3 regions of the Paenibacillus allorhizosphaerae genome follow, and region 2 is predicted to be linked to each of the others. Evidence: riboswitches for the same ligand, from Rfam matches in the RefSeq annotation. Region 2 holds a riboswitch; each other region holds the start of a gene.

Region 1 (7,274 bases), on a different contig from region 2:
GAAAGCGGAAGAACTGCTGTACGATAACGGAAAGCTGAAAGGCGTTCGCGTCGTCGATCAGTTGAGCGGCGAGTCTTACGAAATCTACGCTCACAAAATCGTCAATGCCGCAGGGCCATGGGCCGATACGATTCGCGAAAAGGACGGCTCCAAGTTCGGCAAACGCCTGCACTTGACCAAGGGCGTGCATCTGGTCATCGACGGCAGCCGTTTCCCGCTGAAACAAGCGATCTACTTCGATACGCCGGACGGCCGAATGGTGTTCGCGATTCCGCGCGACGGCAAAACGTATGTCGGCACAACCGATACGAACTACGAGGGAGACATCGTGCATCCGCGCATGACGGTGGCCGACCGCGATTATATTATCGCTGCCGCCAACTTCATGTTCCCGACGATCAAGCTGACGAACAAAGACGTCGAGTCGAGCTGGGCCGGCCTGCGGCCGCTCATTCATGAAGACGGCAAATCCCCTTCCGAGCTGTCGCGGAAAGATGAGATTTTCCTTGCAAAGTCCGGTCTGATGACGATCGCGGGCGGGAAGCTGACAGGCTACAGAAAGATGGCGGAACGGATCGTCGACATGGTGGCGAATCAGCTGCAGCAAGAAGGCAAGGGCTCCTATCCGGGTTGTACGACGGATAAAGTCCGTCTCTCCGGCGGCGACGTCGGCGGTTCGCAAGGGCTTGCCGCTTACTTGAAGTCAAAGACGGAAGAAGGCGTGCATCAGTATGGACTGAGCCGCGAGCAAGCCGCCAAGCTGACTCAGCGCTACGGCTCCAATATCGGCCTTGTATACGGCAGACTGAGTGCCAAACAAGAGGCGGAACAAGCCGGCTTGCCGCAGGACGTGTTCGCTTCGCTGCTCTACAGCATCGAGGAAGAAATGACGGCTACGCCGGCGGACTTCTTTATTCGCCGTACCGGTGCCGTGTACTTTGATATCGCTTGGGCGAAACAGTGGAAGACGCAAGTCATTAATTACATGGCAAACCGTTTCGGGTGGTCTGAAGAAGAGACCGGGGCTCATACCCGTCTGCTCGATACGCTGATCCATGATGCAGTCGAACCAAAGGCGCAGGATTAATCCTGCGCCTTTGGCGTTTGATCGGCGAATGCGTCCCACAGCTCTTTGAGCGATGTGGTCACGGCGATCGCTCCGGAACCGAGCGCCAGATCGACATCGCCGGGCGTCCGGATCAGTCCGCCCGCCAAGATCGGGATATCGATCCGCTCCCGCATTTCCGCAATAATATGGGGCATAATGCCGGGCATGACTTCGATATAGTCCGGCTGGATCTTATCGGATAGCTTGTAGGTCATATCCAGCGCGGTCGAGTCGAGCAGAAAATGCCGCTGGATGCCGAGGATTTTGTGCTTCTTCGCCGTCATCACCGCACTGGAGCGGGTCGAGATGATTCCTGCGGGCCGCATCGTTTGGCATACAAATTCGATGGCGTAATCGTCATTTTTCAGTCCGTTGATCAGGTCTACATGTACAAGCAGCTGTTTGCGGTGCTTTCTTACAAGCTGCCCGATACTGGCCAATTGCGCAATATGGCTGTCGAGAAGAACGAGCGTCGTGTAGTTGGACGACATCAGATGCTCCAAATCCTTCATTTTCCGAATCGCCGGTAAAACCTTTTGGCCGTGAAAGTGGGAACTTAGCAAGCATGCCACTCCTTCGGGGTAGGTAGTTTGACTTTATCATATCCTGTCGAACGGCAACTGTAAATCCATTCCCGCCGTTCGACCCGTTCCCCATGAGGCGGCAACCGTTCTTTCTTGGCCCCCGAAGCTGCATATTACGATCGACCCACTAAGTCAAGTCGGCTCATTTCAGCCGGGCTGCCTGCCGTGGCGGATCTTCCTCTCCTTTAGCCTCGGTCTTCCTTCAACCGGCCGATCACCATCGCTTGAACGGCTTCTTTCCTTGAGCGGATCGCTTCCATCCGTTCATTCGCCATATCTCGGAATCGTTGCCTTGTCTCCGAATTGCGGATGGCCGGTAAATTAATGTGCACGGTCAGCCACGCCGATTGCGCGGCGGCTTCGGCAAGAACGGCGCCGATGCCAAGATCGGACAGCACATTGGGATTGGCTCCTTCTTTCATCCCGTCGATTATTTGTAGTGTGTCAACGCAAAGACGAATCAATTCCAGCGGAATCTTCGTCGCTTGCTCCGCGGCTGCCGCAATCGCCTGCTTGCGCAGTTCCTTCTCTTCCGGTGATTGGTTCGGCAGTTTCAGCGCCTTCATGTAATGGCGGAACGAGTCCGCGTCTCCCGCCGCGACATGCTCACAGTCCGCTGCAACCGTATCCAGCCTGCGCGCCGCTTCCTTCATGCGCTCTTCCCATTCGCGGTATTTCGGACCGACGGACAGCTTCGCAGTCATCGCCCCCATGGCGGCTCCAAGCGCGCAAGCGACGGCGGCGACGCCGCCTCCGCCCGGCGTTGGCGCAGAGGAAGCTGCTGCCGTGAGAAAAGCGCCTATCGTTTGTTCAAACGGCCGATCCGCCTCAGAGATCCCGTGGGCCAGCTGACGCTCCATGCCGAGCATCAGATTATGGAACAGCATCATGGTCGTAACGCCTCCGACACCCCCGGGCACCGGACTCATTGCGGCAACGGCGTCTGCTGTTTCCACCGCCGTATCCCCTGTGATTCGCCCATCGTCTCCTTCGTTGATCCCTGCGTCCACGATGACAAGGCCGCTATGCGTCATATCCGGCGTTATAAGCCCCCTGCGACCCGCTGCGGCAAATAAAACATCCGCCTGCCGAATATGCCTCGCCAGATCCGGGGTGCGTGAATGGCACACCGTAACCGTCGCCTGCTCCCGGAGCAGCAGCTGCGCCAGAGGCTTTCCTACCGTCTCTCCCCGGCCGATGACGACCGCATGCTTCCCCGCAAGCTCGTAGCCGTAATGCTTCAGCAGCCGGATGCAGGCGAGCGGCGTCGCCGGGTAGATGCCGTCCGCGCCCGACTGCAGCGCCAGCTTGTTCACCGGCGTGACGCCGTCTACGTCCTTGAGCGGATCGATCGCCGCCGTCACGCTAGATGTATCGAGATGCGGCGGCAGCGGCAGCTCCACCATGATGCCGTGGACGGTCCGGTCGCCGTTCCATTGTGCAATGGCCCGCAGCAGCGCCGACTCCTGCACATCCGGCTCGAATTCGTGCAGCTCGAAACGGATGGCGAGCCGTTCGGCCGCCTTCCGTTTCGCTTCCGCGTAATAAGCCGAAGCCGGGTCCCCCTTGACCAGCAGTGTAACGATGCGCGGCTCATGCCCTCTCGCTTTCCAATCCTCCGCCTGCCTTGCAATGTCGGCCGCAAGCAAATCGGCCGGTTCCTTTCCTCTCATCCGCAATCCCATCCTGTGCGCCTCCTCTTTTTTCCTGAATCCATCATCGGAAAACAAAAAAAGTATTCGATTCCGAAGAACCAAATACTTTGCCCAGGCGACCGGCCGTTATCCCTTGCGCTCCCCGGTGGTGATCCACCTTTATCGCCAGTTGCGCACGAGTTCGTTGTTATCCCCATCATAGCGAAAAAAACGAATTTTGACAACATAGGTAATATAATAAGAAGGTCGAACCGTTCATTGAACTGGCAAAATTATGCGCGGCTGCAGCTACAAGATCCGCACGCCTTCCTTTAGCAATTTCATGTTGATATTCGAGTTTACCAGCAAGGGAAGCATTTCCATGCTGCTAACCATCGGGGACTGACACAGATGGCAGGTGGGTGCGTATGCAAAAGAAAAGTTGTCGCGCATCCAGCCTTTACAGCCTTCTTGTTCGCATGACCATATCATCGTATTTTCCTTTGGAACAGGCTCAGACGATCTTTTCTGAAAATACACGAATAACCCCTCCTTCTGATCTAAAAGAAAAACTGCCCTCAACACATTGTTAAGGGCAGTTTGATTTGGGCTATTACAGCTTTACAACATTTTCGGCTTGCGGGCCGCGGTTGCCTTGCACTACATTGAACTCTACGCGTTGGCCTTCATCCAGCGATTTGAACCCGTCGCCCGTGATGGCGCTGAAATGAACGAATACGTCATTGCCGCCTTCCACTTCGATAAAGCCGAAACCTTTCTCCGCATTAAACCATTTCACTGTACCTGTTTGCATTGTATTACCTCCAAATTTTATTTAACATGTACTTTTTATTCTTGAATCAAATAAAAAATTCACACATTGAAAAAGGCTCCATCGCACAAATGATACCCTTTGCAATATGTGAATTCAGGTTTCAAATATATGATAAGGTAATACTATCACACATATAAGCGAAAAGCAAATTGTTTTTTCATGTTTTTCGTAACCCAGACAGATCCCAAAAAAACAAGAACGCCGCAACCCGAGAGATTCCCCGGACAAGGCGCCATGTTCGCGTAACGTTTCTATGCTACGGGGACGTTCGCTTTCACGCCTTATCAGCTATATCCTGCGTATTTGCCTTGACTCGCCACATTATGTCCCATCATCCGCTTGGCTTAATAAAAATACGACCTTCTTCTCGTACGGGATCAGGTATGAACGTTCTACATACTGATGAATGTAGTACTCGTCTCTCGAAACGACGGATACTTTTTTATTCGATTCCGCATCCAGCGCGTTCAAGTCTTTATGAAGAAACAAGCAATTTTTATTGACGGTCATAAACAATCTAATTTGTCGCAATGTGTACGAGTGATCTACCAATAGTTCTTTCGGTACTTCGTTATAATTGTATACGACCATTCACGACACCTCCTTCCTGTATCCTTATTCAAGGGGACGAAAAAGTAGAACGAATAACTCTTTTTGTGCCGCAATGTTCGTTTATCTGATCTTAAATCTGAATTCCTTTTTATGAAAACAATTGCCGTCAATAAAAACGGCAACAGCGTCATGCTTTTTTATAACACCTCCGTAATCAATATACTGATTTCCGCGCCATACCGAGACCGGAATTTCCAAAAACATCGCATTGTCAAAATCGGCTGGGTCTACAAGCCATTCATTCTTTGTAAACATCAGCTTTCACCCTTAATATATTTTTACGACATTTTCAGCCTGGGGACCGCGTATGCTTTGCCCCACCGTAAACTGCACCTTTTGTCCTTCGACCAATGATTTGAATCCATCGCCGGTAATCGCGCTGGAGTGCACGAATATGTCGTTTCCTCCTCCGTCAACCTCTATAAAGCCAAAACCTTTTTCGTTATGAAACCATTTCACCGTACCTGTTTGCATATCGTATCCTCCCATGTTCGTTCTGCTTCACATATCGTAATAAAAAAAATCACACATAATAAAAAGTACCTTTCAGAAGACCGATACTCTTTATAACGTGTGATTTTCAGATACGCGAATATGATCCATTATAGCATCATTTTGGGAATAATCCAACGAAACAAAATTTGCTCAGCATCGTTTCCTGCCATTCCGAAAACCAAAGAGCCTTCTTCTTAAACTTTCCATAGCCGGAAAGGTTAAAAAGAAGGCTGGGTGCGGTTGATTCCTTAAACTGGATCCACAGCTTCGACTAATCGATCAGATTTGCAGCTCCCCAAGCTTGATCAGCTCTACTACTGCCTGCGAACGGCCTTTTACGTTTAGTTTCTGCATCACGTTCGAAATATGATTACGCACAGTTTTCTCGCTTATAAACAACTGCTGCGCGATATCTTTCGTCGTTTTGTCTTGTACCAGCAACTCGAAAACTTCGCGTTCGCGATTCGTCAATAGAAATTTGCTTTTATGTTCGCCCTTCAAGTGTCACCCCTCCTTGCCCGGGTTTTTATTTCAATACAAGGTCTAGGGATACAGTCAAAACATTTTATGAAAAGGCGGCGCCATTGGTGCTGTAAGTATGGGTCGTATATAAAAAATGGGCATCCGTCACGGATGCCCACTTCAGTAGCTCATGAAATTACTCCGCCGGCTTCCTTTCCGCTTTGACGGCGGAAAACCGTTTTACCACGATGAAGATAACGATGGCCGCAGCCGGAATCCATAGCAGCTTCAGCCCGTATCGGTAGACGACATCGGCAACGGCCGCCGCATGGCTGCCCGCCAAGCTGCCGGCGATGAAAAACAGCAGCGTCCATACGAATCCGGTCGTGTACGAGTAGAGGGCATACGTGCGGAAACGCATTTTGTTCACCCCGACGATATACGGCATCACATGCCGAACGACCGGGAAGAAATAGCTGACGACGAGCGCAAAGCTGCCGTATTTGGTGACAAGCTGTTCGCATCGATGAATGTATTTGACCATGTTCTTCTTCCGCTTCAGCTTCTCCATGGCGGGCGTGCCGATAAACCGGCCCAGCACATAGCCTAGCGAAAGCCCTGAAGCGACGCCGAGATAAGTTAATAGAAACGCGGGCACCGGCTTGAGAAGTCCGCTTGCGGCGATCGCACCGCCCGTCATTACAATGCCTTCATCCGGAATCGGCATCCCTACGATACCAAGCCATAAAGCGAAAAACAACGCGGCATAGCCGTATTGTCCGATCATCGAAAGCAGCATATCGTTTATCATTAAACTTTTCCCCTTTATATGACGAAAATAATGAAAACAATGAAAATATTGAAAGAATGCTCGCGTGTATAGGATTCAGTCTTACCTCTTAGCATAACCTAAAAATGTTCGGAACAAGTACTATTAATTCTAAAGTTTTTCTTAATATTATGAAAACAGGCTTTTTGCCTAATTTGCGATCCAAGTGCGTGTGCACTCGAGAAAAGGGCAAAAAATCCCGGCCGATAGAATGGCCGGGATTGCGGTATATCGATTATTTGCCGATAAACTGCTGCGTGAGCATTTGGCCGCAGGGACCGCCGTCTGCGATCCCGATGCCGATATGCGTAAAGTCTTTGCTCAGGATGTTGGCCCGATGCCCGGACGAATTCATCAGTGCGTTGTGAGCCGCTTGGGCGTTCTGATTGCACGCGATGTTCTCGCCTGCCGTCCTGTAGCGTATCCCGAACCGCTTCATCATATCAAACGGAGAGCCGTATGTCGGAGACTGGTGCGAGAAATAGTTTTTGTCCACCATATCCTGACTTTTGAGCCGAGCCACTTTGGATAGCTCCCCATCGAAGGCAAGCTCCGGCAGCCCGGCTGCCGCGCGCGCTTTATTCACGAGGTCGATCATTTGCCGCTCTTCCGCGGACAGCTCCGGGCCCGTTTCCGGCGTCGGGGCAGGGGGCGGGGGCGGCGTAGGATTCGGCGTCGGCACAGGATTCGGTGCCGGCGCAGGGCTCGGCGTCGG
Region 2 (7,274 bases):
TATACGGAAACGTCCGGCTCGGCGGGCATCGCGGCGGCGCTTGTCCGTTTCAACGAAGCGATCGGCAGCCCGCTGTACAACAAGGCGATTCAGCCGGCGATCGCGGGCGTCCTAGGGAAAGTGACTGCCGCCGGAGCAGTGACGTCGGTTTCTGCAGGAACGGCAGTCATGAAGGACGCCGACGGCTACCGCAACGTCCCGAATCAGCGCGTACAAGGCTGGGGGCAAGGACTGGCGCTCGTCTTCCTGTCGTCGCTTCTGACCTACCGCTTGAAATGATGTGCCCTCTATAGCGGCATTTTACTGCAGCGCGTACCTTTGCCGGTACGCGTTGTGTGCTGCTCGGCAGTCGCGGCGCAATCAGGCGATTCAGCTGGAAATTGCCGTTTCGCAAGCGCGGGGCCGTAGCCGCCAGGTCTTCTAAATCGCGCACAGTGCCTACCATCAACGACCGAGAAGCGGTATAGTTGGTGGTAGGGGGTGTGCAAGCGTGATCGTCAAAAAGTTAAAGGATTACATAAAAGAGGAAGGTCTTTTCTGGATTCAGCGCTCGTCCCACGAAAGGCACAATACGCCGCCGGAGCATGTGCACGAATTTATCGAATTGGTGTATGTTGTGAACGGAAAGGGGCTGCATAAGATCGGGGAAGTTACCTATCCGATTCATGCCGGCGATATATATGTGGTTCCTATCGGGGAACCGCATGTATATCGGGTGGAGGAAGGAAGCGGGCTGGAAATTATCAACTGCATGTTTATGCCGCAATTTGTCCGTGCCGGCTTGACCGATCAGCCGTCCGTTTCCGGACTCCCGTACTTGACCCCGATGTTCAAAGAACATGAACCGTTCACGTCCGTCCTGTCGCTAAGCAGCCGGGAGTCCTCCGCCATGTTGGCGCTACTGGAGGATCTGCTGCATGAGATGAAGCACGAGCCGCCCGGATATCTCGTTGTGGCGCGCAACAAGTTGACCGAGATTTTGATCCTGCTCTCCCGGTTCAGCCAGCGTAGAGCAGGGACGGAGCCGATCAGTCCTACAAGGTCAATCGGCAATGAAATCGTCGTCAGAAAAATCGGAACGTACTTGGAACGTTATTTTGCCCTGAAAATTACGGTGTCCGACTTGGCGCAGCAGTTTAATTTGAGCCAGCGGCACATTATCCGCATTTTTAAACAGGAAACGGGAGTAAGTATAACGGAAATGCTGCATCAAATTCGAATCGAACGAGCCAAGCATCTTCTGCTCGAATCGAATCGCAGCGTCGAAGCGATCGCGATTGCCGTCGGATTTGCGGACAGCTCCTTTTTCTCCCGCTTGTTCGCCAGAAAAGAAGGCTGCACCCCCGGCATGTTTCGAAAACGGGCACAGCAGCGATGAGGCAACGCATGCACGAGAAGTTTCTATGTGACGGCTCCGATTTGCACAAGCCGGTCGAAATAAGTTCCTTTGTCGATAGCGAGGCCATTATGGGGAAAACTCACGTTCTTTGTCGAGAACATCGGCGAATGGACGAAATTGCCCGTATGTACAAGATAGAAGTCCATTTTAAATAGGCAAAGTCAGGAGTGAATTTCATGTTGATATATGAGAATGCGCTAGCGTCAAGCGATGATATTCGCGATTTTGTACTGGAGGGCGAAGCCGCCGTTTCGTTTCCGCTGAACCGGATGCGGCTGGAGAGCGTGAAGGACCCGGCCGAAGGGCAAAAATCTAATTTCGTTTTTTGGTGTCCGGCCGTTTTTCCTCCCGACATTCGTATCGAATGGGAGTTTCGGCCGATTCGCGAGCCGGGTCTGTGCATTCTGTTTTTTGCGGCTCAGGGCAAAGGGGGAGCGGACTTGTTCTCCCCGACGCTTACACCTCGCACCGGGGAGTATGAGATGTATCATCATGGCGATATGGACGCGTATCATCTCTCTTATTTTCGCAGAAGATGGCCGGAGGAGCGCGCTTTTCATACATGCAATTTGCGCAAGAGCTACGGCTTTCATTTGGTTACGCAGGGCGCCGATCCGATCCCGGACGTCGACGATGCAACTCGCGCGTACCGGCTTCAGTTGGAGAAGCGGAATGGAAACATTTCCTTTGCGGTGGACGGCTTGACCGTGCTTCAATGGGAAGATGACGGGCATACGTTCGGTGAGACGCTTGGCCAAGGCCGTATCGGGTTTCGTCAAATGGCCCCGCTCATTGGCGAATATGCAAACTTGAAAGTGTATTCTGTATAGCGTTGGACAAGGAGGCGCCAAAATTCTTCCTTATGTTTTCAATATGAAACAAATGTTCACAAAAAATATGTATTTTTGAAATTTTTTTGCAAATTTTTAACTATCGACAAAATGCAACAGCATAATACAACCGCTCTGTTTTATACTACTTTATAACAGTAGTTAGAACGGAGTGGGAACATGGAACTATATTTGAAAGAGAAGATTGAGGCTCTTCGCTATAAGATGATCAAAGAAGCGGCGGAGTACGGGTGTCTTCATCATGAGAAAGTACTCGAAATCAGCAGGCAGCTGGATGAGTACATCGTGGTGTACCAGAAAGCCAAGCCGGAAACAATCGGCGTGCTGAACAGCTGGTCCTGTTGACAGGCATGTCGCTTTCGATCATACGACGGATTAATGGAAAAGCATACAATATGATAGCGGTCCTGGCTTCCCCAAACCTTCATGATTTCTTCATGGAGGTTTCATTATTTCTTCATGAAAGAAATGATTTCCAGTGGTATGATCGGTGTGTAAATAAATTTAGATTTAGTATAAATATAATGAGTAGGAGGGAACTGTATATGTATAAATCCGTTATCATAGGCACCGGCCCCGGGGGGCTGACCGCCGCGATTTATTTGGCAAGAGCGGGTCTGGCGCCACTCGTCATCGAGGGACCGGAGCCGGGAGGACAGTTGACGACAACGACGGAGGTTGAAAATTTTCCGGGCTTTCCTGACGGCATCATGGGGCCCGAGCTGATGGACAATATGCGAAAGCAAGCGCAGCGGTTCGGCGCCCGTTTTCAAACCGGCTGGGTCAACGAAGTCGACTTCTCCAAGCGGCCGTATACGCTTCAGGTGGAGGGCATCGGGGAAGTGCAAGCGGAGTCGGTCATTATTTCCACCGGGGCGTCGGCCAAATATATCGGCATTCCGGGGGAGAAAGAAAATGTCGGCCGCGGCGTGAGCACCTGTGCGACATGCGACGGATTTTTCTTCCGCAATAAGAAGATCATCGTCGTCGGAGGCGGCGATTCGGCCATGGAGGAAGCGAATTATTTGACACGGTTTGCTTCCGAAGTGGTGCTCGTTCATCGGCGCAGCGAGCTTCGCGCTTCGAAGATCATGCAGGATCGGGCTCGCAACAATGATAAAATCAGCTGGAGCCTGAATCGGACGCCGCTGGAAGTGGTGGCCGGGGAACGGGGCGTGACCGGCCTGAAGTTGAGAAACAACGAGACCGGTGAAGAGGAAATCATCGAGACGGACGGCCTGTTCGTGGCGATCGGCCACACGCCGAACACCCGGTTTCTCGGCGGCCAGCTGACGACGGACGATTACGGTTATCTTCTCGTAAAGCCCGGCACGACCGAAACGAACATTCCCGGTGTTTTCGCTTGCGGAGACGTGCAGGACAGCCGTTACCGGCAGGCGATCAGCGCAGCGGGAACCGGATGCATGGCGGCGCTCGACTGCGAGAAGTTTTTGGACGAAGTGGAAGCGGCCCAAGTTACGGTGTAACCAATTCTCATAAAAAGGCGGGATGACCAATGAGTACGACGATGATTCAAGCATTGAATGGGCAAATTGCCAACTGGACGGTATTGTATGTGAAGCTGCACAATTACCACTGGTATGTCAAAGGTAATCAATTTTTTACGCTGCATCAAAAATTTGAAGAACTGTATAACGAAGCGGCGCTTCATATCGATGCATTGGCGGAGCGGGTGCTGGCGCTCCGCGGCATGCCTGTCGCGACGATGCGCGAAGCACTGGAGCTGGCGTCCGTTGCCGAGGCGGCCGGGAACGAAGACGCGAATGCGATGGTAGCGACGACGGTGCAAGATTTCGAGCGGCTGCTGGCCGAGCTGAAAGAAGGAATGGCGTTGGCTGACAAAGAAGGGGACGAGACAACCGGAGACATGTTCCTGGCGATCTATTCATCTCTTGAGAAACATACTTGGATGCTGTCGGCATTTCTCGGCTAACATACCTATTTTTGTCGCCCGCGATTGACAATATTCAGAATATTCCATATTATAGTGACAAGTGAAAAAGCCGTGTGTGACTGGCGGAACATGGGGAACCATGGGGGAGCACGCGGAATCCAAGTGCCGAACGCCTGGGCGAGTACTTTATCGAAAGATGAAGTGCTCTTTTTTGTTTTTACTTAAACAATAAAAACGGGAGTGATGGTATGGAAAACGCGGTTCGCTATCTTACGAAGTACGATCAGGAGGTCGGCGCACTGGTATCGGCCGAAACGCAGCGGCAGCGCCGTACGCTCAGCTTGATTCCTTCGGAAAATTACAGCTCCAAGGCGGTGCAGCTTGCGCTAGCCACTTCTTACACGAACAAATATGCCGAAGGCTATCCGTATTTATGGTCGAACGGCAGTCGTGAGGAGCAGCAGAGCGGCCGGTATTACCGGGGGCAGGAGCATACGAACGAATTGGAGCTCCTTGCCATCAGGCGCGCGCTGCAGCTGTTCACGCCTAATCCTGGCGATTACCACGCCAACGTCCAGCCGCTGAGCGGCGCGCCGGCCAATCTCGCGGTATTGAGCGCCTTTTTAAAGCCGGGCGATACGTTTCTCGGGCTGGCGCTTGATTACGGCGGACATTTGACGCACGGGCACAACGTGAATATTACCGGGCATTATTACAATGCCGTGCAGTATCGTCTGAACGAAAGCTATGAGCTCGATTATGAAGAAATTCGCCGCCTGGCGAAGCAGCATTCGCCCAAGCTGATTATTTGCGGCGCGACGGCCTATCCGCTGCAAATCAGCTTCCGGCAATTGGGAGCAATCGCCCGGGAAACCGGTGCGCTGTTGGTGGCGGATATTGCCCATATCTGCGGCCTGTGCGTAACGGGCTATCATGAGCACCCGTTTCCCCATGCGGACATTGTGACGACAACAACGCATAAAATTCTTCGCGGCCCGCGCGCCGGTCTGATTGTTTGCAAGAAACCGTACGGCGCCGCGATCGACCGGGCTGTATTCCCCGGATTACAAGGCGGGCCGCACATGAATACGATTGCGGCAATGGCGGTTGCATTGAAAGAAGCGATGAGCCCGGACTATAAGCTGTATGCAGGTCAAGTGGTGCGCAACGCGAAACTGCTGTCGGAGATGCTCAAGGCGGAAGGCTTCAAACTGATGGGCGGCCGAACGGACAATCATTTGCTGCTGCTGGATGTCGTCGGCTCCGCTAACGGTCTTAGCGCGAAGAATGGAAACTGGCTGGCGAAGCGATGGGAGACGGCGGGCATCGTAGCGAACAAAAACGCCATCCCCGGCGATACGAAGCCGTGGTATCCGTCAGGGGTGCGGCTGGGGACACCGGCGATTACGACGATCGGGATGAAAGATCAGGATATGGCGAATGTGGCGGAATGGATCATCCGAGCGACCCGTCATGCGGAGAATGAAGCCGAATTGCAGCGCGTTCGCGATGAAATCGAGCAATTCATGGGGCGGTTTCCTTCGGAACCATTTTACGTATAAACCCGGATTTGATCGGATATCGCCATGCAGACACTAAATTCATAAACGGCTGGAATATGGATACGTTATAAAATAAATAGAAAGCGTTCAATGCGGATTACGTCCGGAATGTAAAAAAAACCTCTATCGAGGCGCCTTCAAACTTGCGCGTCTGCGATAGAGGTTCGTGTTATATCAGGAAATGACCATTTGCTGTTCCTCGCGTTGCTATCCCGCTTTCTTGACGGCTGCGGATTCATGAACGGCGGCACCGGCGTCCTGCTTGCGTCCAACATTGAACACGAGGTTCAATACGATCGCCGTAATGCTGCCGGCAACAATGCCGTTGTCAGTCAAAATTTGCACCATTTGCGGCAGTCGGTCGAACAGCTGCGGAACAACCGTTACGCCGAGACCCATGCCGACGGAGCAAGCGATGATCAGCAAATTCTCGTGCCGGTTGAGGTCTACTTGCGAGCCGAGCATCCGGATGCCCGAGGATACGACCATGCCGAACATGGCGATCGAAGCGCCGCCGAGCACCGGTGCGGGAATGATCGTCGTCATGGCCGCTACTTTCGGGATCAAGCCGAGGACGACCAAGATGCCGCCTGCCGTAATAATGACGTCGCGGGTTTTCACGTTGCTCATTTGCAGCAGTCCCACGTTCTGCGAGTACGTCGTATAAGGGAACGCATTGAACAAACCGCCGAGGACGATGGCTAGTCCCTCCGCACGGTAGCCGCGGGCCAAATCTTCCGAGCGGATGTCACGGTCGACCATTTTGCCGAGGGCGAAGAAGACGCCCGTCGATTCGACCAAGCTGACAACCGCTACGAGAACCATCGTGATGATGGCGGAAGCGTTAAACGTCGGTGCGCCGAAGTAGAACGGCTGAACCATATGAAACCAGGAAGCTTCGCCAACGGAAGCGAACGATACTTTGCCCATGAAGGCTGCGATGATCGTACCGATGATCAGGCCGAGAAGTATCGAGATCGCCCGCCAAAAGCCGGTGAACAACCGGTTCATGACAATGATGAGGGCGAGTACGCCGAAAGCGAGCAGCAAATTCGACGGAGCGCCGAAATCCGGGCTGCCTTGCCCGCCGCCCATGTCGTTGAGCGATACGGGAATTAACGTCACCCCGATGATCGTAACGACGGTGCCTGTAACGACCGGAGGGAAAAAGCGGATCAGCTTGCCGAACAATCCGGCAAAAATAACGACGAATATACCGGCGACGATAATCGCACCGTAGACGGCCGAAATGCCGTATTCGCCGCCGATGGCGATCATCGGGCCGACGGCGGTAAACGTACAGCCGAGAATGACCGGCAAGCCGATGCCGAAGAAACGGTTCGTCCATACTTGAAGCAGCGTGGCGATGCCGCAAGTAAGCAGGTCGATCGAAACGAGATAGCCGAGCTGCTGCGGAGTCAGCTTGAGCGCGCCGCCTACGATCAGCGGCACGATGACGGCTCCTGCATACATGGCGAGCACATGCTGCAAGCCGAGGGAAAAGCGGCGTAAAGGCGGTTGATTTGGAGCGGACATGGGAAAGTTCC
Region 3 (7,274 bases), on a different contig from region 2:
ACTATTCGGATCGATTTCCGAACCGGCCGCGATGGTCAGCGATAAGCGGTCCTGGAAGGCGTACACGAAATATCCGGAGAAGTTTTATCCGTTCTTTTCCGGCTTTTCCATGTATGATGAAGGAGCGCTTGCCGTTGTAAAGGAGAAACTGGAAAAAGGGTACTACGGCGTCGGAGAGACGGTAGCCGCCTCCACGTATTCTCCGCTCACTTCGAAATTGCAATGGAAAGCACAGCATCCGATGGACGGCAACCTCCCGGCGATCTACGAACTTTGTGCACAATACAAGGTGCCGATATTGTTACATATCGATCCGCCTTTCGGGGAACCGATAGACAGGCTGAAAGAAGCGCTTCGCGCATTTCCGGACACGAAGTTTATATTCGCACACGCCAATGTATATAATCCTCCGGAACGGATGGAGAACCTGCTTAGCCGCCATACCAACCTCTATATTGATTTTTTCGCAGGGTTTACCGTTTATGACCCTAATAATCAATATGCTTTAGAAAGCTACATTCCGCTCATCCGAAATTATTCCGAACGATTCTTTTTAAGCACAGATTCCGCCACGGCACGAAACCTCAATTATGAAAAGGCGATTAATGCGATGTACGAAGTCATCGACTTATGTGAAGATGAAGCGATCGGCGAGCAAATCGCAAGACGAAACTTTCTGGAAATCATTGAAGCGCAGCCGGCGACCCGGACGCAAATCGACTTAATCGAGCGCAACGCACTGGAGTACGATATGAAGGCTATGAACAAGCGAATGGCCAATGAACTCATCATTGCGAATAAGCTGGATGAACGGTAATAATCATTGCGAGGCTGCCGCTGGCAGTCTTTTGTTGCGTGCAAAAAGCCCTTTTAACGCTATAGATTGCTCCCCAACTCGAGCAAAAGCTGGAGTTGCAGTCCCGCACAAAGAGTGAATTTGGTGAGCGATTGTGCAACTTTCATCCGTATGTGAACGTTGTTGTAAATGAAGACATTCTCATCAATGGATTTGGACAACCTGCTGCTCGCCAAAGATGAAGCCGGTCAAATGCGTTGGTACGCTGCTGTTGTTCGGCCCATGTGAAGGTCAAATCCGTAACAAAATGCCGGCGCGCCTCGCCCCGCGATGTCTATTTCTTTCATGTGCTACAATAATACCGGAGGTGGCTTTATGGCGCATATTCTCATCGTCGAAGACGAACAATCCATAAACGATCTTATTGCCATGAACCTGGAACTCGTAGGCCATACCAGCGAACAAGTATATGACGGCGACGAGGCGCTTGTATGCTTAAACAATCATACTTATTCATTGATCATCATGGATGTTATGCTGCCGGGATTGGACGGCTTTCGTCTGATGGAGCACGTCGATCAGGATACGCCGGTCATTTTCCTTACGGCAATGGGCAATTTGTCCGATAGGGTCAAGGGGCTAAAGCTTGGCGCGGACGACTACATCGTAAAACCGTTCGAAACCGTGGAGCTGCTGGCACGCATTGATGCGGTGCTTCGCCGGATTCAGCGGGCAACGCCACTATTTTCGCTTGACGGTACGGTGGTGAATTTGGATAGCCGGGTGATCACCGTGGACGGCAGTGAAATTGAAATGACGCTCCGGGAATTCGAACTGCTGGAGACGCTGATCAAAAATAAAAATATTGCGCTGTCCCGCGAGAAGCTGCTTCATCTCGTGTGGGGTTATGATTATATCGGTGAGACGAGAACCGTTGACGTACATATTCAAAAACTGCGCAAAAAATTAAACTGGGATAGCCGAATAAAGACGGTGTATAAAATGGGATACCGGCTTGAGGCAAGTCCATGAAATTTTGGCAAAAAACGTTTATCGTCATCCTTGCGGTTTTTATCGTATTCATTAATATATGCCTGTACCTCATCGCCAGATACTATTACACCCTGGATATGAAACGTGACGCCGACAGGGCGCTCGGAGAATATCATTTTATATCGAAAAGCGTTTACCAGACGCTCGACAGCATGTACTTCAGGGAACAAACGATACCGGTGCCCGACTATATGCAAAGTTTTATGCGTTCCTACGCCGATTATTACGCAAAGCAGCATGTATATTTGGAGCTGTGGAACGCCGGTAAGCCGATTTTCTCGAATACACCGTCCGACGCCGATAGCCATGCTACAATCCAAAGCCTTATTCAGGATGCGGACGATTCCAAGATACAGATGATTAACGACATGAACTATTTGTTTATTACCGGTAACGTTAGCGATCATGATGGTAAATATACGCTTGTGTACGTGCGCGATAAGTCCGAGCTGTATGTGGCCCAATCCCAGCTTACCCGTTATTTGATCATCGTAAGCATTTCAATGGAAATCGCGCTAGCCTTGGTGCTGCTGCTTCTGCTAAGGAAACTTACCTCTCCGGTACGAGCTTTGCAGAAAGCCGCTTTTGAAATCGCCGGCGGCGTATATGATCGTAGAATAAGTATCGCGGGCAAAGATGAATTCCATGAACTTGCCGTAAGTTTCAATCAAATGGCGGCAAGCATTCAGGAGAAAATATCCGAGCTCGACCAAACGGCGCAAAATAAACAGCGTCTTGTCGACAATCTGGCACATGAACTGCGGACGCCGCTAACGGCTATACGCGGGTATGCGGAATATTTGCAAAACGCCAATGCCCGTGAACAGGATCGCATCAAGGCGGCAAAATATATTTTGAGTGAAACCGACAGGATGCAGAGCCTTGCGTTCAAATTGCTGGATCTTGCGCTTTTAAGCAACAGTACCATCGATTTGCATCCCATTGTTCCTTCACTGTTGATAGATTCGGTGAATCAGGCAGCGGAACAGAAGCTGAGTGAAAAACATATCAAGCTGGATGTTTCCTGTATGCTGCATGAACTGACAGGGGACCCGGTGCTGCTGCAATCTTTGCTGATCAACCTCATCGACAACGCAGCGAAAGCTTCTACTCCGGGTTCAACCATTCGCTTATCCGTCTATGGCGGCGCTGTCCCCATCCTGGAAGTGCAGGATTTTGGCTGCGGCATGGAAGAGGAACAGATCGCGCTGGTGTGTGAACCGTTCTATCGCGTGGACAAAGCACGTACCCGCCATGCGGGCGGCGTCGGACTGGGGTTGTCGCTTTGCCGGCAAATCGCTATTTTGCATGGAGCGGAGCTGACGATACAATCCCGGCCGGGCGTAGGTACGACGGTGCAGGTCATTTTTACAACTCCTTTACAACTCTCTGAAAACTCGATGATATCGGGCGGGCTATGATGGTTTCGTAGTACTACAGAACAAGTTGAAGAGGAGACGATCGGGATGGTAAAGGTCAATAAAACAATGAACAAGGTATGGGTATTTAGTGTAGCTGCCGCGCTGATTGCCGGGAGCGGTGTAACCATGAATTTCATTTTGAGCAACAAGACGTTTGCGGAAACCGGCAAACAGGTGATCGAATATCAGCCGGACCCTTTGCAGAAGACTGTTGAAACGCCAGGTAAGACGGAAGCCAAAGCGGAATACACAGTGATAGACCAGTCGAAATCTTTTACAAAAGATGAACTGATGGATTCGCCCAAAGTAAAGGGACTTAGTCCGGAGGCGAAGGAGCAATGGGTCGACGGCATCCAATCCACCTATATCCCCGGGGATAAAGATCTTTCCGCGGAACAAGCCGCGGCCTACGGGGCAGCCGTACTCAAAAAATCGTTTGCCGCAAATCTTAGCGGTTACACGGCCCGTGCCATGTTTTTAGGGGGATCTCTCCCAGGTACCGACACCTGGACGATTTCATTTGATCCGGCGAGTTCATCCGGTCAACCGAACGGTTCTACCACAGCAGCTGCAAAATCATTTAATGTTTATATGAACGCGGTTAGCGGTACGATCATGAATGCCAGTGCTTTCGACGGGTCATCAGTCTCTACGCCGAAAAAGGCGGATGTGAACGACCCGGCATGGCGCGAAACGGCGGAGCAAGCGGTGGCTGTCCTGCTGCCCAAAAATATTTCCATCGTCAACAGCAAAGTGGTATCGTCACAAAGCCCCAATTTCGGAGTGCCCGTCCTGTGCGAGCTGTCTAACGGTACTGCCTATGTTGTAGGCATATCCGGCGAAAGTAAGGATGTAGTCAACCTGTACTTTTTCCAAGACGGATATGATGGCAGCCTGGAAAACTCGATCAACAAGCAAAAAGGGATGAAATAAATAAGCGTCAACCAAGAGGCACTGAAACGGGCTGTTGTTTCCATAGGGAACAGCGGCTCGTTTTCACGTTGGGACGGAACGAAACGATCCAAAAATGATATTGAGATTATTGAAATAATCTGTTAGCTTAATGGTAACGAGTATGCGTGACTGGCGTAACGCAGGTCACTGCGGGGGAGCGCATATTTCATAAGCCGTACGCCTGGGCAAAGCATTTGATCGTTCGATCAGGTGCTGTTTTTATTTTCAGACAATGAAAGGTCAGGTGCATGGACATGAAGATGGCTTTCGTTTTGTTTGACAAGATGACGTCATTGGATTTCATCGGCTTTTACGAGGCGGTGTCATGGCTAAAGATTCTAAAGGCCAGAGAAGGCGTGTCATGGGATCTGTGTGCCAATAAAGACGAGATAACGGATGACCGGGGGATGACACTAAAAATACAACATGTTCTCCCGGATCTATCCGGATATGACTTGATCTTTATTCCCGGCGGGATGTCCACCAGACAACTGAGATACGATACGGAGTTTATTTCCTGGATTCGGAGCGCAAGCGATGTGGAATACAAAGTGTCGGTTTGTACCGGGGCTTTGCTGTTAGGGGCGGCGGGATTGTTAACCGGAAAACAGGCTACAACGAACCCGTCTGCCTATGAGCTGCTGACGCCGTATTGCGCGGAAGTCGTTAAAGCCCGCATCGTCCGGGACGGGAATGTGTTCACGGGCGGCGGCGTCTCCGCCTCCATCGATTTGGGGTTGTACTTCGTCGAATCTTTAACCAACGCGGATATCGTGCAGCACGTTCAAAAGATGATGGACTACCCGTATTATCGGCCAGGTCAATTGGCCAATGTGGTCATGCCTTACGGTTCGCCTCGAAACGCATCGCACCCCTTCAGGTAAAGCCGCTATAGGCTGGACTTTGAGTCGATTATATGCATAATATTGAACAACCCAAAGGGAGGGGAGGTGATTGAAACGGAATACGCCTATGGAGGTATCGTATTTAATCATGAAGGGAAAGTACTTATGCGAAGTCCGAGCGGTTATTGGGGAGGGTATGTATGGACATTTGCGAAGGGTGGAGCTGACCCGGACGATCGATCGCCTGAAGAAACCGCATTAAGGGAAGTTCTTGAGGAAACCGGGCATGAATGCATAATCGTCGCCCCGATCCCCGGGGAGTTCCAATCGGATACATGCGTAACGAAATATTTCTTGATGAAGCCGGCAACGCGTATAGTACCGCATGATCACGAGACGCAGGAAGTGCGATGGGTGACCCCGGACTATGCCTTCGATATGATTCGGCTAACCAAGACCGAAAAGGGGAGAAGCCGGGATTGGAACGCTCTGCAGAGCGCAATTCAAACAAAATTATTATACAAGCAATATTTTAGACCATTTTGAGGGGGAAATCGAATGTCGTTTATAAAAGTGCTGAATGAAGGTTATGTGCGGCTGGTGGATCATATGGGTTCCGATTTGACCGTTGTCAATGCCGCCCGAGTATCCTATGCCAAGGAATCGCCGGAGCTGAGCGAACGAGACATCAAGCTGATCAAATTCCTTGCTCGCGAAGGGCATACGTCGCCATTTCGTCATGCGATCGCGCAATTCGAGGTATATGCGCCGCTCATGGTAGCTCGGCAATGGTTAGATTAATTGTAGATTATCAGTATAGCCTATACGAAAATACTGGAAGTTACAATATAGCCCCAACGGTCAGTGATGATCGTTCGGAACCGCGTGAACTCAGGGAACGTCTAAGGCCTAAAAAGCTATGATAACCCTGAGCCGAGCCTTATATAAGTGGTTACGACTGCTAATAGGGAAGGTGCAACGACTATCCTTTAAGGAGTAGGGTTCAAGCGAACTCGAAGCGCGCGGCATCTCTAAATCGAGATGATGATATAGTCTGTGCTTGCAGGAAACTGCAAGAGATATGACGGAAGCGGTCATGTCGTAACATAACAGGGAAATATGTGGTCGGCTCCGCCCATTATGAAGGCACCGGCGACAGCCTGGATGCTTGGAATGAGTCAAGCCGCCGTTACATTACCGAGGAACCGGTATTCTACATCCCGCAAGCCGATGAGTGGAGGTCCAAGCCGGAGAATTCCAAACAGGGGAGCGGGGATCCAATCGCTTGGGAACTGGGCGAGAAGCATACACGAGAGTTGATGAACTACATCGAGCTAGGGATACAAAAGTACGAAAACGCTTTGGCCGACGGCATTTGCGCCGAGCAAGCCCGATTGTTTTTGCCATCTTACGGCATGTATGTACGGTGGTACTGGACCGCTTCCGTTCAATCGGTTGCACACTTTTTGGCGCAGCGGCTCGAGCACGATGCTCAAAAGGAAATTCAGGATTACGCCAAGGCGATTCTTGAGCTTATCAAGCCGATTTATCCGATTTCTCTAGAGCAGCTCATTTCGGATGGAAGCAAGGAAGGTTAATCGTGGTTAATGAAATATCGACTCAATTGTTTCCCTAACGCAGGATACTTTCGTTGCTTGCAAAGACGTACTTGAGGCGATATCGTTAAGGCAAGGAGGCGTACGAACGATGTCTACATCAGGTAAAACCTACAATACGGCGGTGGAAGCAACGCTTGAAGTCATCGGGGGCAAGTGGAAGCCGGTGATTTTGTTTTATCTCACCTTCGGCAAGAGACGCAACGGCGAGCTGATGCGCCTTATGCCCGCAGTGACGCAGAAAGTACTGACGGAGCAGCTGCGGGAGCTAGAAGAGGATGGAGTCATTCAGCGAATCACTTACAATACGGTCCCGCCTAAAGTGGAGTATGAGCTGACAGACTACGGTTGGAGCTTAAAGGAGATCCTCCATCTGATGTGCAAATGGGGCGATACTCACATTGAGCGCGTGTACGGCGATCAAGCTACGGTCCTGTCCGAAGCCGCACTGCGTTCAGACGGTTAGCGTACGGACATAAGGAACCGGTCTCTGCTATTTAGAGACCGGCGTTTTGTCATGACCGGTTAGGGGATCACTTTGCGTCTGCGAAGGTCATCGAAGATGTCTAGGAACATCGTTTCCGTATCA

What was found. Region 2 has a riboswitch for ZMP and ZTP ahead of ACFQI7_RS07895 (serine hydroxymethyltransferase). Riboswitches for the same ligand answer to the same signal wherever they lie in the genome.
Region 1: linked by a shared signal. The riboswitch ahead of ACFQI7_RS20720 (cyclodeaminase/cyclohydrolase family protein) and the one ahead of ACFQI7_RS07895 (serine hydroxymethyltransferase) in region 2 are both predicted to bind ZMP and ZTP.
Region 3: linked by a shared signal. The riboswitch ahead of ACFQI7_RS25115 (DJ-1/PfpI family protein) and the one ahead of ACFQI7_RS07895 (serine hydroxymethyltransferase) in region 2 are both predicted to bind ZMP and ZTP.

The regions. Positions count from the first base shown of each region.
Region 1 is NZ_JBHSRV010000005.1:367,623-374,896, reverse strand. Features, by position in the region: gene ACFQI7_RS20730 (glycerol-3-phosphate dehydrogenase/oxidase) at 1-1,087, shown strand, start outside; gene ACFQI7_RS20725 (glycerol-3-phosphate responsive antiterminator) at 1,084-1,671, opposite strand; gene ACFQI7_RS20720 (cyclodeaminase/cyclohydrolase family protein) at 1,878-3,377, opposite strand; ZMP/ZTP riboswitch at 3,450-3,530, opposite strand; gene ACFQI7_RS20715 (cold-shock protein) at 3,636-3,866, opposite strand; gene ACFQI7_RS20710 (cold-shock protein) at 3,940-4,140, opposite strand; gene ACFQI7_RS20705 (hypothetical protein) at 4,483-4,752, opposite strand; gene ACFQI7_RS20700 (hypothetical protein) at 4,834-5,028, opposite strand; gene ACFQI7_RS20695 (cold-shock protein) at 5,041-5,247, opposite strand; gene ACFQI7_RS20690 (helix-turn-helix domain-containing protein) at 5,548-5,769, opposite strand; gene ACFQI7_RS20685 (DedA family protein) at 5,927-6,541, opposite strand; gene ACFQI7_RS20680 (peptidoglycan-binding protein) at 6,795-7,274, opposite strand, start outside.
Region 2 is NZ_JBHSRV010000001.1:1,793,917-1,801,190, reverse strand. Features, by position in the region: gene ACFQI7_RS07925 (glycoside hydrolase family 88/105 protein) at 1-279, shown strand, start outside; gene ACFQI7_RS07920 (AraC family transcriptional regulator) at 491-1,378, shown strand; gene ACFQI7_RS07915 (DUF1961 family protein) at 1,576-2,229, shown strand; gene ACFQI7_RS07910 (aspartyl-phosphate phosphatase Spo0E family protein) at 2,410-2,595, shown strand; gene trxB (thioredoxin-disulfide reductase) at 2,796-3,737, shown strand; gene ACFQI7_RS07900 (Dps family protein) at 3,767-4,204, shown strand; ZMP/ZTP riboswitch at 4,271-4,351, shown strand; gene ACFQI7_RS07895 (serine hydroxymethyltransferase) at 4,414-5,727, shown strand; gene ACFQI7_RS07890 (nucleobase:cation symporter-2 family protein) at 5,935-7,263, opposite strand.
Region 3 is NZ_JBHSRV010000008.1:56,435-63,708, reverse strand. Features, by position in the region: gene ACFQI7_RS25135 (amidohydrolase family protein) at 1-817, shown strand, start outside; gene ACFQI7_RS25130 (response regulator transcription factor) at 1,172-1,828, shown strand; gene ACFQI7_RS25125 (sensor histidine kinase) at 1,825-3,270, shown strand; gene ACFQI7_RS25120 (hypothetical protein) at 3,316-4,203, shown strand; ZMP/ZTP riboswitch at 4,340-4,418, shown strand; gene ACFQI7_RS25115 (DJ-1/PfpI family protein) at 4,479-5,108, shown strand; gene ACFQI7_RS25110 (NUDIX hydrolase) at 5,175-5,615, shown strand; gene ACFQI7_RS25105 (FAD-dependent thymidylate synthase) at 5,628-5,870, shown strand; gene ACFQI7_RS25100 (FAD-dependent thymidylate synthase) at 6,191-6,667, shown strand; gene ACFQI7_RS25095 (winged helix-turn-helix transcriptional regulator) at 6,777-7,151, shown strand; gene ACFQI7_RS25090 (SDR family oxidoreductase) at 7,211-7,274, opposite strand, start outside.